4 regions of the Brevibacillus sp. AG162 genome follow, and region 4 is predicted to be linked to each of the others. Evidence: riboswitches for the same ligand, from Rfam matches in the RefSeq annotation. Region 4 holds a riboswitch; each other region holds the start of a gene.
What was found. A riboswitch is a leader RNA that binds a small molecule or an ion and turns the genes downstream of it on or off. The one in region 4 is predicted to bind S-adenosylmethionine.
Positions count from the first base shown of each region.

Region 1: it holds a riboswitch for S-adenosylmethionine, as region 4 does, so the genes downstream of both, FB479_RS14960 (BMP family lipoprotein) here and mtnK (S-methyl-5-thioribose kinase) in region 4, are expected to answer to the same signal.
Region 2: it holds a riboswitch for S-adenosylmethionine, as region 4 does, so the genes downstream of both, metK (methionine adenosyltransferase) here and mtnK (S-methyl-5-thioribose kinase) in region 4, are expected to answer to the same signal.
Region 3: it holds a riboswitch for S-adenosylmethionine, as region 4 does, so the genes downstream of both, FB479_RS14370 (MetQ/NlpA family ABC transporter substrate-binding protein) here and mtnK (S-methyl-5-thioribose kinase) in region 4, are expected to answer to the same signal.

Region 1 covers NZ_VFNO01000004.1:233,770-237,574, forward strand. The annotation lists gene FB479_RS14955 (methyl-accepting chemotaxis protein) at 1-1,417, shown strand, start outside; SAM riboswitch class I at 1,568-1,690, shown strand; gene FB479_RS14960 (BMP family lipoprotein) at 1,893-2,921, shown strand; gene FB479_RS14965 (ABC transporter ATP-binding protein) at 3,027-3,805, shown strand, end outside.
Region 2 covers NZ_VFNO01000004.1:439,938-443,742, forward strand. The annotation lists gene FB479_RS15840 (S8 family peptidase) at 1-2,044, shown strand, start outside; SAM riboswitch class I at 2,106-2,207, shown strand; gene metK (methionine adenosyltransferase) at 2,340-3,545, shown strand; gene FB479_RS15850 (polysaccharide deacetylase family protein) at 3,694-3,805, shown strand, end outside.
Region 3 covers NZ_VFNO01000004.1:105,743-109,547, forward strand. The annotation lists gene FB479_RS14365 (methionine ABC transporter ATP-binding protein) at 1-784, opposite strand, end outside; gene FB479_RS14370 (MetQ/NlpA family ABC transporter substrate-binding protein) at 827-1,657, opposite strand; SAM riboswitch class I at 1,759-1,861, opposite strand; gene FB479_RS14375 (Na-translocating system protein MpsC family protein) at 2,082-2,438, shown strand; gene FB479_RS14380 (ABC transporter substrate-binding protein) at 2,636-3,709, shown strand; gene FB479_RS14385 (nucleoside hydrolase) at 3,790-3,805, shown strand, end outside.
Region 4 covers NZ_VFNO01000007.1:168,828-172,632, forward strand. The annotation lists gene FB479_RS21015 (sigma-70 family RNA polymerase sigma factor) at 119-595, shown strand; gene FB479_RS21020 (anti-sigma factor) at 592-1,776, shown strand; SAM riboswitch class I at 1,873-2,018, shown strand; gene mtnK (S-methyl-5-thioribose kinase) at 2,155-3,384, shown strand; gene mtnA (S-methyl-5-thioribose-1-phosphate isomerase) at 3,381-3,805, shown strand, end outside.

The DNA.
Region 1 (3,805 bases), on a different contig from region 4:
ATGGAATCATTTGTGGATGGCGGGACTCATTGCCTACCAAATGGATGTGAACTTCTGGAAAGTGACGTCCTTGGGATTGCTGGTCACTTTAATTGTTTCGCCGTATTATTTCATTCGCAAAGATAGTCATGTGATTCGTTATCTGGTAGCAATCGGACTCATGTTTTATGCGATTTCATTCGATCACTTTACCACTTACCAGGAGGTTTCGTTCCTCGCCTTCATCGTCATGGGCTTTTTGGCAGCCTATTTGGACTGGAAGCTGGTAGTAACAGCGGGAATTGCCCAAATCATCGTCACCGTTGTCGGGTTTTATACGGGAACCTATGAGATTTTCAACGGTGATTTTTCGGAGCTCAATCTGGGCGTGCGTATCGTAGCCATTCTCATGATGATGGGAGCCGTCACGTATCTATGTCTCGCCGGACAAGCTTCCCTGCAAAAAGCGCACGACGCAAGGCAGGAAGCAGAAGAGAAGGAGCGCCGTCTGGGAGAAATGCTTTTGAACATCCAGCAAATGACGGAGCAGCTGGATCGTACAAGCGATCATGTGCATGAGCATGCGGAAGGTACAAAGCGCAATACAGATGAAATGATGGTAGCCTTCAAGGAAGTCGCCGTCGGTATGGAATCGCAGGCGAATTCAACGGTGAAAATCGAAGAAGAGGTTCAATCCATCGACCAGGAAATCGAGGCAGTTACAACACAGACCAACGCAATGAAAACGGAATCGCAACAAAACAACCGTCGTCTGACAGAAAGCGTTCAGATGATGAACGAGCTGTCCTCGCAGATGGAGCAAATTGTGCAGGCAGTTAATGTAGCAGCCTCTACGATTCACCAGCTCAATCGGCAGGCGAATCGCGTAGAAGAAATTGTCGGCGCTATTAATCAGATCGCGACACAAACGAATCTCTTGGCGCTGAATGCAGCGATTGAATCGGCGCGTGCAGGCGAGCATGGACGGGGATTTGCTGTTGTAGCGGATGAGGTACGCAAGCTGGCAGAGCAAAGCGCGACAGCTACACAGGAAATTACCGACATTCTGAAATCTCTCCATCAGGAAAGTGAGAATGCGGTGCAGCATATGAGCAATGGGGAAACGTCTGTTGCAAAAGGCCAAGAGCTGGCCGTGAAAACAGTGGCCTCCATCGAAGCAGTGCGAGCCGGGATGATGGCTTTCTTAGAAGCAGCTGATCAAGTAAGCTCCAGCATGGACCGGGTAAAAGTGCGTTCCGGCGAAGTTGCCATCGAGATGTCGACCATTACAGCCGTAACGGAGGAATCGGTAGCCAACTTAGAAGAGCTGTTTGCGACTGCAGAAAACCAGCATCAAAAAGTGCGTGAGATTACGGAAGAGCTGGGTGAGCTGAATACGTTGTCTCATCGCCTCCAGCAAACCTTTCACGTAAAATAAAGGTTGTTTAAAAAGTCGTCTTTTGATCACGAAGTAGTTCTGAAAGCTGATTCGGCATCGAAATAGAACTGTTTGGAATTGAGAAAAAAGAATTGCATTTTTGAACCGTTCTGCTAGAATGAATTCCATTGTAACTAAATACATTCACCTACCTTATCAAGAGCGGCGGAGGGACTGGCCCGATGATGCCCGGCAACCACTGATCATGTCTATGCATGAACAGAAAGGTGCCAATTCCTGCAAAACCTGTACCATGGTTTTGACAGATGAGGAAGAGAACGGCTACGTACGCAAACTCTTCCTCCGGGAAGAGTTTTTTTTGTTGTATTTGCAAAAGGGAAGGAGAGAATAGACGAACGATAAATTTATTTTATAAGAGAATATTCGTAAATAGTATTGAAAAAATGGGTAAAAAGCCGTACATTACCTAATAGGATAAAGAAAAACGTAAAGTTCGGATAGGGAGAGATACATCATGAAGAAGTTATTGCTGGCATTAACGACATTCGCAGTATTGGCAACAGGGTGCTCGACTGGCACTAGCGCACCTGCAGATCAGCCAGGAGGACAAGCAGCAGGACAAGAGGGCGCGGACAAAAAGCGAATTGCCTTGATTTTGCCCGAGAAAATCGGTGTGAATCCGTTCTTCCAACAAATGGATGAAGGTGCAAAAAAAGCCGCGCAAGAGCTGGGCGCAGAAGTGAAAACGATTGAATCTACGGACCATGGAGCCATTGAAGAAAATCTGCGCGTAGCTGTTGCAGAAAATTATGATTTGATCATCACTTCTTCCTTTACATCAGAGGATGCCTTGAAAAAAGTAGCTACCGAAAATCCTGACCGTAATTTTGCGATTATTGATACCGTAGTGGATTTGCCAAACGTTCGCAGTGTTACCTTCCGCGAGCAGGAAGCGGCTTACCTGGTGGGAGCAGCAGCAGGTCTGGCAACGAAAACGAACAAAGTAGGTATGGTCGTCGCTCTTGATATTCCGCAGTTGAAAAAATGGACAGTTGGCTTCGAGGAGGGCTTGAAAGCGACGAATCCACAAGCAGAGCTGATGGTCAACTATGTAGGAAGCTTCACTGACCCGGCAAAAGCAAAGGAATTGGCTTTGCTCCAAGCTTCCAAAGGCGCAGACTTCATTAACGGTGCAGCAGCAGTAGGCGACCTTGGCGTTTTCGAAGCGGCGAAGGAAAAGGGCTTCTTCACAGCAGGTCAGGACGTAGACCGTACCACGATTGATCCTGAGCATATTGTTCTGTCCCAATTGAAAGGGACTGACGCGGCGGCTTATGAAACCGTGAAGAACTTTGTAGAAGGAACGTTCAAGCCAGGTGTTGTGGCGTACGGCTTGAAAGAAAAAGGTGTTGGCGTGACCTATGTCACACACGAAAGCAAAACGCCTCTGAACGCTTTTATTGGACAAGAAGTGGTGGATAAAGTGAAAGCGATCAGCGATGAGATTGTAGCGGGCACCCGCAAAGTACCAGACCAGTTTTAAACAAGTACGTGAAAAGCTTGTGCACAGTGATGCATGTGACCGACTACGGCTGTGTAGTCGGTCTTCCATTTTCATAAAAGGACGTACAGAAATGAGGGAGTGGGAATGACCGATCGCTTGGAAATGAGGGCCATGACCAAGAAGTACGGAGATTTTACCGCCAACGACAAGGTGTCGTTCTCACTGGCAGCAGGAGAAGTCCACGCGATTGTCGGGGAAAACGGAGCGGGCAAAACGACACTGATGCGGATGCTGTACGGAATGGAGCAGCCGACGTCGGGAGAGATCGTGTTAAATGGCAAGCCAGTCGTTTTTCGCGGACCAGAGGACGCGATTCGAAATGGAATCGGGATGGTTCACCAGCACTTTATGCTCTTCGGAGAATTTAGTGTAACTGAAAATATCGTGATCGGATACGAGCCGAAGCAAGCGGGTTTTTTCAAAAGAAATGATGCAGAGGACACGGTGCAGGCGCTTAGTGAGCAGTATCGCATTCCGATTCATCCGCAGGCCAAGGTAGCGAATTGCTCGATTGGGGAACAGCAACGGGTCGAAATTCTGAAGGTCCTGTATCAGGGAGCGGATATCATCGTGCTGGACGAGCCGACCGCTGTACTGACTCCACTAGAGGTACGCGACCTCTTGCAAACGATTCGCAACTTGGCGGAGAGCGGCAAAAGCGTCATTTTGATTACACATAAGCTGCAGGAAGTCATGGAGGTAGCGGATCGTATTACGGTACTGCGCGGAGGCAAGGTGACGGGAACGGTTTCCCGTGCAGAAACCAATGCGGACGATTTAGCCAGACTGATGGTCGGACGTGAATTGCAGGAGCTTTCTGAGCGCATCCCTTTGGAACCTCGACCACTCATGCAGGTGGAGAA
Region 2 (3,805 bases), on a different contig from region 4:
ACGAGCGGAGAGAAGCGGAGCCGTTTTGGTTGCAGCGAGTGGTAATGAAAGTAGCCGTGTGGCGTATCCAGCTGCGTATCCAACTGTCGTAGCGGTAGGGGCTGTGAGGAGTAACAATGAAGTGTTGTATCAGGCAAATACGGGGCCTGAACTGAATTTGGTAGCTCCTGGGTTGAATGTATACACAACAAAGCTCGGGGGAAAATACGGCTCGTTTAGTGGTACTTCAGCGGCGGCACCGCAAGTAGCTGGTGCAGCTGCGCTCATTCTCGCTCGGCATCCTAATCTCAGTCCATTTGATGTGAGGCAATTGCTTTATCAAACGGCTACTGACTTGGGGGAGAAAGGATGGGACCGGAAGACTGGATACGGCTTGTTAGATGTCAACAAAGCAGTAAAAACGGCACTTTCTTACGACTTTTTAGAGCCGAATGATTCTTCTTCCAAAGCGAAGGCGTTTCCGATTGAGTCACAAATACGTGGCAATTTGGGTCCAAAAGATACCGTAGATTGGCTAAAGATGGACATCCCTTACGATGGAAAGGTCAGCTTTACGGCTACAGTGACATCGGGTATTTCTTCGGCGATGGCTGCTACCTTTTACCCTGAGAATCGTCAACCGATTACACAGTACTTCGGGAATGGCGATACGATAACGGTTCCGGTCAAGGCAGGAAGAATGAACATCCGCTTAATGCGCAGTGGAGGCGTCAACAACGCTTTTACATACGTGTTGACGAGTAAATTTTTGATCAATCCTGACCGAAATGAACCGAACGATACACAAGAAACGGCCAGACCGCTTGTAGGGAACCAAATCAGTGTGACAGGCAATTTTCATGATGAAGGCGATCAGGATTGGTTCTCCTACTACGTTCGTGAGTACGGGCATTTAGATGTTTCTGTTAGCCCTGACAACAAGCGAGTGGATTTGTTGCTGGGTCTTGGTAAACAAGCGCCCGGCCAGAAATCAGTAGTCTGGGATCCTCTATACGATAATGGGACAAAGGACAATCCGACAGAGCGGGTTAGTAAAGAGGTTTCCCCGGGTAAATATTACATCCGTGTGAGCGAGTATTCGCGGAATGCAGTCAATGGCGAATACCAGCTGGATTTGGGATACACGCCAGTTAAAAAAGATTTCAATGAGCCGAATGATACCTATCAAAAAGCGTCTCCGTTAAGCGGTGGGACAGTGATGTCAGGAACAATTCCGACAGCAACTGATTCCGACTGGTTCCAATTTACTGTCAATAGCGAATCATACGTGACATTCCGAGCGCCGTATATTCCTGTGGAGAGTGGCTTTCGTTTCGCACTCTACAGTGATCGAAACATGAACTATGCACTTGCTTCGACGAATGAGGTAGCCGAGCTTTCCAATAGTGGGAAGGACATTATCGGGGTGCGCTTGCAGCCGGGAAAATACTATGTACGCCTCAATAGCGGTACTGCGTTCAAATATGATTCGTACCGACTCACGGTGACGCAGCAGAAATTGGTAGCTGGGTATCGCGATATTTCGGACCACTGGGCGCGCTCAGAGATCGTCAGACTAAGCTCTCGCGGTATAGTAAATGGATTTAATGATGCGTCGTTCAAGCCGAATCAGGCAGTGACCCGTGCAGAGTTTGCGACGATGCTGCTTAAATCGATGCGTGCGACCGGTTCCAAGGTAGCGACTACCTACACAGGAAAAACGGCCTTCCGGGATATGCCAAAGCGGCACTGGGCGTATCACAATCTAGGTGTAGCCTATCAGTTAGGAATATTGAAAGGGTACCCGAAGAATGAAATGAAGCCGGATCAGCCGATATCGCGTGCAGAGATGGCGGTAATGATCGCGCGGGCACGTGATGTTTTGATGTATAACCGTGGTACCTCGAATTATCAGGATGTGCCAACGAGTCATTGGGCTTCTCCTGCCATTGAGGCTTTGACATCTAAAAATTGGCTCAGTGGGTACGGATCTTCCTTTAAACCGAATGGAAGGGCAACTCGCGCCGAGGTAGTTGTGGTACTTTCCAAAGCTTATCAATTATAAGTAAAATTTTTCCTATTGACATCTCTGAAAAAAACAATTATTCTATTATCCGTAATGGATACTCTTATCCAGAGCAGGCGGAGGGACTGGCCCTATGAAGCCCGGCAACCGATCTCGAGCGGTGCTAACCAGCAGAACGGACATCTGTTCTGGCCGATAAGAGGATGAAGGAAGCAAAAAACGCTCAAACCTTTTCCTCCTAAAAATGGAAAAGGTTTTTTATTTGCGTTTTCGTAGATAAAATCCTGACTCGGCTACCACACTATTTGTATGAGGTCAAAGGAGGTATTTTCTCATGGCTTTGCAAAAAGGTCGTCGTCTGTTTACATCCGAATCTGTAACTGAAGGACATCCGGATAAAATTTGTGACCAAATTTCCGACTCCATCTTGGATGCGATCCTGTCCAAAGATCCAAACGCTCGCGTAGCTTGCGAAACTTCCGTAACTACTGGTTTGGTTCTCGTAGCAGGTGAAATCACTACAAACACTTATGTGGATATCCAAAAGCTCGTTCGTGAAACCATTCGTGAAATCGGTTATGACCGTGCAAAATTCGGTTTTGACGCTGACACTTGCGGTGTTATTACTGCAATTGGCGAGCAGTCCGCTGACATTGCACTTGGTGTAGACCAAGCATTGGAAGCACGCGAAGGCAAAATGACTGACGCTGAGATCGAAGCAATTGGTGCTGGTGACCAAGGTTTGATGTTTGGTTTTGCTTGCAATGAAACACCTGAGCTGATGCCACTTCCGATCAGCATGTCCCACCAATTGGCTCGTCGTTTGACTGAAGTACGTAAAAACGGAACACTTGGTTACCTCCGTCCTGACGGAAAAACACAAGTAACTGTTGAGTACGATGGCGACAAACCAGTTCGTATCGATACCATCGTTATTTCTACCCAACATGCTCCTGAAACAACTTTGGAGCAAATCAAGCAAGATCTGGTTGAACACGTAATCAAACCAGTTGTTCCAGCTGAACTGTTGGACGCTGAAACCAAATACTTCATCAACCCAACTGGCCGTTTCGTAATTGGCGGACCACAAGGGGATGCTGGCTTGACTGGCCGCAAAATCATCGTAGATACTTACGGCGGTTATGCTCGTCATGGCGGCGGTGCGTTCTCCGGTAAAGATCCGACAAAAGTTGACCGTTCCGGTGCTTACGCAGCTCGTTATGTAGCGAAAAACATCGTGGCTGCTGGCCTCGCAGACAAATGCGAAGTGCAAGTTGCTTACGCAATTGGTGTAGCACAACCAGTTTCCATCGCAGTAGATACATTCGGTACAGGCACTATTTCCGAAGAAGATCTGGTGAAATTGGTTCGCAAACACTTCGACCTGCGTCCTGCTGGTATCATCAAGCAGCTTGACCTGCGTCGTCCTATCTACAAACAAACAGCTGCATATGGCCACTTCGGACGCAATGACCTGAATGTTCCTTGGGAGCAAACAGACAAAGCAGAAGTTCTGAAGCAAGAGGCTGCTCAACTGTAATATTCAACGACATAAAAAGAGCCTGGTGTTGCTACTGGGCTCTTTTTCATGTTAGGAGCTAAGTCATCCAATTATTGGGTCAAATGTTGCACAGGAATTTGTATGACTGTGTCGAATCTCCTAGTGAGGAAGTAGAGGAGGGGTTTTTTTGCCGAACAGAAGGCTCTTCCTGATCGTGTTTCTAACTTTTTTGTTTTTTGCAGTGGCTATTGGGTTGTTAGGCGAATCTTTTCTGGAAAAAAAGAATAAACAAGAAGTGC
Region 3 (3,805 bases), on a different contig from region 4:
GTCCAGTTTCTTTTATCTTGGACAAAATCTCCTGTGGTACCTGATCGTCGAAAACCGTTTTGATAAAATTACGGGTCGTTTGCTCTTGCGGATTGCTGAAAACATCCAGAACAGAGCCTTGCTCGATGACGACGCCGTTTTCCATGATGGCTACCTGGTCGCAGATTTTCTTGATGACCTGCATTTCATGTGTAATCAGCACGATGGTCAGGTTGAACTTTCGATTGATGTCGAGCAACAGCTCCAGAATCGATTCGGTTGTCTGCGGGTCGAGAGCGGAAGTCGCTTCGTCACAGAGCAGGATTTCCGGATCAGTCGCAAGCGCACGAGCGATGCCCACCCGTTGCTTTTGTCCACCGGATAGCTGAGAAGGATAAGCGTTTGCTTTATCAGACAAGCCAACCAAGCCGAGAAGGTCTTCTACCTTGCGCTTAATGACATCTTTGGGGACGCGATTCATCCGCAAGATTTCCGCCACATTGTCAAAGACATTATAGGAAGAGAGCAGGTTGAAGTGTTGAAAAATAATCCCGATCTTTTTGCGAGCTTGCCGCAGTTCTTTTTCCTTGAGGGACAGCATGTTCTGACCATTGACGATCACAGAACCGCTGGTCGGCTTCTCCAACAGGTTGATGGTACGGAGCAGGGTGCTTTTCCCCGCTCCGCTAAAGCCGATAACTCCGTAGATTTGCCCTTTTTCCACCTGCAGGGATACGCCCTTCAATGCTTCTACCTGCTTGTTTCCTACTTGATACGACTTATGAATATCGGTTAGCTGTATCATAACGAGTTCTCCTTGTTGTTCTTGATGTTCCTGGCGTCGATCTTACCAGGACGGCAGTACAGCTCCTTCAAAACGTTCGTCGATGAATTTTTTCACTTCTTCCGAACGGTAGATGTCGACCAGCTTTTTGACAGCTGGGTTGTCTTTATTGGTTTCGTTGGCTGCCAAGATATTCACGTATGGAGAGTCAGCCGTCTCGGCGAAGATCGCATCTTTTTTCGGGGAGTAGCCAGCTTCCATCGCGAAGTTCGTATTAATCGAAGCGACCTCTACGTTCTTCAGCGAGCGTGCCAGGAAAGCAGCCTCCAGCTCTTTGAATTGCAAATTTTTTGGATTTTCTATGATGTCCAGTGGTGTTGCGTTGTCGCCCACGCCATCTTTGAGTTTAATCAAGCCAGCTGCCTGATAGAGCAAGAGGGCGCGTGCTCGGTTGGTCGGGTCGTTTTGAATGCCGACAACGCCGCCTGCCGGGATGTCCTCGACTTTTTTATGCTTGGTGGAGTATAGGCCCATTGGGTACGTGACGGTTTTTCCGACCTCGACGATTTTTGTTTTGTGATCTTGATTGAATTTCGCCAAGAACGGGATGGTTTGGAAGCTGTTTACATCGAGATTTCCTTTATCGAGCGCTTGGTTCGGCTGTACGTAATCATTGAAAACGACGACTTCGACGTCGAGTCCTTTGCCTTTGGCGACTTCTTTTACTTTGTTGAGAATCTCTTCGTGCGGGCCGCCAGTGACGCCCACTTTCAGTGAGGTTTGTTCAGCAGCAGTGCCGCCGTTAGCAGGCGCAGCTTCTTGTTTACCGCCGCAAGCCGTTACGAGCGATGCAGCGAGCAGTAGTGTAGTGAGCAGTAGACCAGTCTTTTTCATGAAAATACCCCTTTTCTCTGGATGTAAGATGGAATAGAAAAAGCCTCTTCCGACAGAAGAGGCGAAAACTGCGAGTATGTATCCACACTGCAACAATACCTCTCTTATCTGTCGGAATAAATTCCGCTGGATTTGGCACCGTATCGTTTGTGATAGGTTGCCGAGGTGTCATAGGGCCAGTCCCTCAACCTCTCTTCATAAGAGAATGTGCTATGAAATTATCATTCCAAACATTGTTGTTAATTCTTATTTGGATAGTTGGATTATAACGACTGATTTTTTCGATGTCAACTGTTTTTGCAAACGAATGACTTGGTGGAAAAATGTGAAATTGATCTAAATACGAATATTCTATTGAAGAATTAAGAAATCATTTGTATAATGAGAGCGAATGAACCCGATACCAGCTATCGCAGGTGATGACATGACTCTAGTGGACTCCAATGAAACCAGAAAAAAGCTGTCTGCCATCTATAATGAGATAGCAAAAGAGTTGTTCGGATTTGGAACGACTTTGCTCCGAGTCACGATTGAAAATCAGATGATTACGTTCCAAGCCAAGCATCGCCGCTCTCCGCGCTCACAAGCGTTGGAAGGAGAAGCGCCGGCCCTCAAGCTCGAAGTCGATTTTCGCATGTCTCTTCTTTATAAGAAGAAACTGAGAGAACGACTGGAAGAAGAGATGGGGTTGCCGTTGGAAGCTGTGCTGCGGGACTATGATGCGCCTACGCAGTGGGCAATCACGAATGTTATTTTAGCTGAATCAGAACTGAATACCTGACGCAATCGTTCGGATTTTCTCTTTTGATCTATCTTAAGGGGAGACCGTAGACTTTGCGTAAAAACGGGTGTCACTTCTCTTTGTTTACGAAGAAAAGTGCTCTTGTTTAGAATGATACGTTCTAATCAAGGGTACTTTTCTTTTTATTGTCACACCATATTTTGTCATCAAATGAACCCAACTGGAGGAGAATTACGATGAAAAAATTACTTGCTGGAATCCTGTCTTTTTCTATGATGTCACTGGCTCTCGCTGGCTGTGGCAGCAATGATCAACCACAAGCGGGAGGGGCTGGCGGCGAAGCCAAGGGCGAACCACAAAAGCTGGTCATCTCCACATGGGGCTTCTCCGAAGACTTTTTCCGCAAAGAAGTATATGAGCCGTTTGAAAAAGAACATAACGTGAAAATCGTGCTGGAAATCGGAAACAACGCAGAGCGTCTGAACAAAATTCGCCAAGGCAGCTCCGATGTAGACTTGATCTACCTCTCCGACTACTATGCACAGCAAGGAATTGAGAGTGGTGCATTTGAAAAAATCGACCGCAGCCGCATCACGAATCTGGATCAAATCTATGATATTGCCAAAGCACCACTGGGCGAGGAGTACGGTCCAGCTTATACGATTGGCCAATTCGGGATTGCTTACAATCCAAAGCTCGTGAAAACCGAGATCAAGGATTGGAAAGACCTGTGGAACCCAGAGCTGGCGGGCAAGCTGACACTGCCAAGCATTACGTCTACGACAGGCCCAATGGTTCTCGACAGTGCATCCCAGGTAGCGGGCAGCAAGGAATTTAACGAGGATCAAGCCTTCGCGAAAATGAAAGAAGTCAACCAAGGTGTAGTGAAGTTCTACGACAAGACCTCCGAATACGTGAACATGTTTGGTCAAGAAGAAATCGGCGTAGGACCGATCATGGAAATGTACTTTAAAGATATCAAAGCAGCTGTGCCAGAAGCGGTGTTCGTAGCACCTGCAAGCGGCGGATATGCGGTCATGAATACAGTTAACATCGTAAAAGGCTCGAAAAACAAAGCACTCGCAGAAGACTTTATCAACTACCAGCTGAGCAAGGAAGTTCAGGAGAAAACAGCAAAAGCGAAAATCGATTCCCCTGTAAACAAGACGGTTCAACTGTCAGAAGAAGAAGCAAAAGGCGTAACGTACGGCGAAGAAACTGTAAGCAAGCTGCAAATGCTGGACATGAAATTCGTTAACGAGCACTCCAAAGCATGGATTGACCGTTGGAATCGTGAAATCACGCAATAACGAACGATAGAAAAACAGAGGCGAGGGTATAGACATTTACGGATATACCCTCGTTTTCTTGAGGAAGAGGAGGACCACTCGTGAAGCAAAAGATCA
Region 4 (3,805 bases):
TGCAGAGAATGTGCAGCAGGTTATTAGAAAAATAAGACGAAGGTGAAACTTTTTGGCAATTCCTTCGTGGTAAGGGAGGAAGGGGTGTGAACGGCTTGGGAAAGTAGGTCTGGAGGATGTGTACCAGCTGCATGTAAACGATATTTACCGCTATCTTTTCCGGCTGACACGAGATGAGAGGCTGGCAGAGGATTTGACACAGGAAACCTTTTGTCGTGCCTTCTCTTCCTTGGACGACTACCGTGGAGAAAAAGTACGGCCCTGGCTGTTCAAGGTGGCCTATCACGCTTTCGTGGACGGTTATCGCAAGAAGACGAAACAACGATTTGCGTTTGTGGAAGCCCTGCCAGAGCGGCGTGATCAATCTGCGGTCGATCCGGCAGAGCATGTCGTGAACAAGGAGCTGTGGGAAGTGGCTCATGATTATTTGGAGAAGCTTCCGGAAAAGCAGAGACAGGTCATTTTGTTATCTGCCATGCAGTTTTCCTACGCGGAAATGGCCGTGGTACTCGGGATCGAGCTGGCAGACGTCAAACGTTCCTTGTTTCGGGGACGGCAAAAGATGCGGCAGTTGTGGAGGGAGGAAAGCCGATGATGAACAAGGATGAGAATAATCGCGAGCAAAGACTGCTTGCTTATTTGCGTGGGGAAATGGCGGAAGAAGATTCAAAACAATTCGAGGAGGAAATAGCTGCTGACGAGGAATATGCACAGCGGTTGGAGAGGCTTTTGCTGGGGGAAGAAATGGGAGAGGACAACGTGAAAACCAAACAGCCTGAAACGCTGTCAGCTGAAAAACAGCGCGCCATTGTTCGCCGGGGGAAGTGGAAAAATCGGTTGTCCAACGCTGGATTCACTATAGGGCTTCCCTTTTTGGCCGGAGTTGTGTTGTTGATTCTGAATGGCTGGGTCGGGTCATTGATGCATGAAGATCTGTTCCGCGTTGCGAAGTCGATGGTCAACTTTACGCAGCCAGGTGTGAGAGTGGGGAGTAGCGGTTCACAAGTTGGATTGCTGTACGGCAATATCAGCATGGAACTGCGTGAGAGGGTTGGGGGAGAAGAAAAGAACGCGGGTCGTTTTGAGAGTACGAATGTGCTATGGAATGTGAATGCGAAGCCGCAATGGACGAACGGGGTCAGGGAGCAAAAGTTGTTTTTCCGTTATCCGACAGAGGGGGAAACGGAGGATACCATGTCTCTGACTTTACCTGTCTGGACGACAATGGAGAAGCTGCCCGAGGGAACTGTTTCGCAGCTTGCGATATCTTTTGACCACTTCCTGACGTACGAGGAGTACTATAAACTGGTTACCCGCCATGTTACCTCCTCGGGTCAAGATACAGTCTGGCTTGCAGTAGACACAGGGGTAGAGCTCAAGCAGGCTGAAAGCGATGCCGGAGATGTGCTATTTGGTTCCGGGGAAGTATGGGGATTTGCCCAGCGAGAAATGGATTACGGTGGTGCATATGAAAAAGGGGATGGGGACAGAGTAATCGCAAACTATCTGGAGGAAATGAGGTATTTGTCAGAGCAAGAAGAACTGGCTCGCGATATCGGAAAATCCTTACTCTTTGGCAGAGATCTACAGATAGCAGAGCGATACAGCTACATGCATAAAAACGGGGTTCGCATCTACGGAGCTGTCCTAACAGGTCCAACCAAGGAACTGCTGAAACTCAAAGCCGAAAAGTCGATAACAGCAGCGTTTCTAGGCAAGGTAGATTGGTGGAATTGGGAGCGGCCAGCGGTATCGGGAACTCATTACACCTACTAATTGCAAGGTGCGAATTTTTGCACAAAAGGGTGTTGACATCGTGGAAGCGTTGGTTGTATGATTCAAACTAAATCAAAAACCGAATACGTTTTGGATACCTTATCCAGAGAAGGTGGAGGGACTGGCCCGATGATACCCGGCAACCGACATGACGCCATTCAGACGCGAGGAAGCGACTGATTAACAGGCGACATGCACGGTGCTAATTCCTGCAGAAACAAAAGTGGTCTGGAAGATAAGGGGGACATCAACACGGTTCTTACACGTGACGACAGCGACCTCTTTTCTTCGGGAAAAGAGGTCTTTTTTTTCACTCTCGGGACACAAACCAAACAAGTAGAGATAGAGGAAAAATACGTAGAGGGGAGTTTTGGAATCATGGCATATCGCGCATTGACTGAACAGGAAGCAGTGGAGTACGTAAAAGGAATACCGGGTCTTTTTAGCGAAGGAGCAGAGCTGACCAGCCGCGAAATCGGGGATGGCAACCTCAATCTGGTCTTTGATATTCAGGAGCCGGCAACCGGTAAGAGCGTCATTGTCAAGCAAGCACTGCCTTTTGCCCGCGTCGTGGGAGAATCTTGGCCGCTTACGATTGATCGGGCTCGCATCGAGAGCGAGGCACTCCGCATTCAGTACAAATACGTTCCAGACTTGGTGCCACAGGTGTATCATTTCGACGGGGAACTTGCGTTGACTGTCATGGAAAACGTCGGGGACCACATCATCATGCGCAAAGGTCTGATCGAAGGAAAGCGGTACCCGCTATTCGCGAAGCAAATTGGTCGTTTTCTCGCGCAAACCTTGTTCTTCACATCCGATCTGGGTGCACATCCGTACGATAAAAAAGCGTTAGTCGGAACATTCATAAATCCAGAATTATGCAAAATCACAGAAGATCTCGTTTTTACCGATCCGTATGAAAATGCGCCTACCAACGACTTCAACCCGTTGATTCGCCGGGAAGTCGAGGCGATCTGGAACAACAGGCCGCTGAAGCTGGAAATCGCCAAGCTGAAATACGATTTCCTTACCCGCTCGGAAGCGCTATTGCATGGCGACTTGCATACCGGAAGTATTTTCATCACGGAAAACAGCTTGAAAGCAATCGATCCGGAGTTCGCTTACTACGGCCCAATCGGTTTTGACATCGGGGCGGTCATTGCCAATCTGCTGCTCAACTACGCAGGACAGCACGGTTTGCAAAAAGATCAAGGAGAACGGGAAGCGTACCGCGAATACTTACTGGAAACGGTCGAGGATGTCTGGAATGAATTCGTTTCGCAATTCGTTCAGCTCTGGCACAAGCACGCCAAAGAGCGCAGCGCCCATGTCGAAGGACTGTGGCAAAGCTACGTGAAACGCTTGATTCAGGATACAGCAGGCTATGCCGGATGCAAAATCTTGCGCCGTGTCATCGGCTTGGCAGGCGTAGCAGATCTGAATGCCATTGAAGACGACCGGACTCGCGCAGAAGCAGAGCGTCTGGCTCTCTCGATTGGAGAAGCGCTGATTCTCGGTCGCGGCGGCATCGACGAATCGACAGATATCACGGACATCGTACGCACAGTAACTGAACGCTACTACCAGGAGGCTACAACAGTATGACAACCAGCACCCAATTGGCACCTGTAAAGTGGGAGAATGATGCATTGGTCTTGCTTGACCAGACGCGTCTGCCAGTAGAAACGATTTATTTGAACTTGACTACCTCCGAGCAAGTATGGGGTTCCATCCGCCGTTTGGAAGTGCGTGGCGCACCAGCGATTGGCATGGCAGCGGCTTACGGGCTCTACCTTGGTATTCGTGGCAGTGAAGCGGGTAACTACGACGAGTTTTGGCAGGAACTGAACCAGCAGGCAGATTATTTGGGTTCTTCCCGTCCGACAGCCGTGAATCTGTTCTGGGCGTTGGATCGCATCAAGGCTCGTGTTGAAAAAGAAAGTGGAGCGTCTATTGCCGAGTTGAAGGCGGCAGTGCTGGATGAAGCACTGGCGATTCAAAAGGAAGACGCTGAAGTATGCCGGAC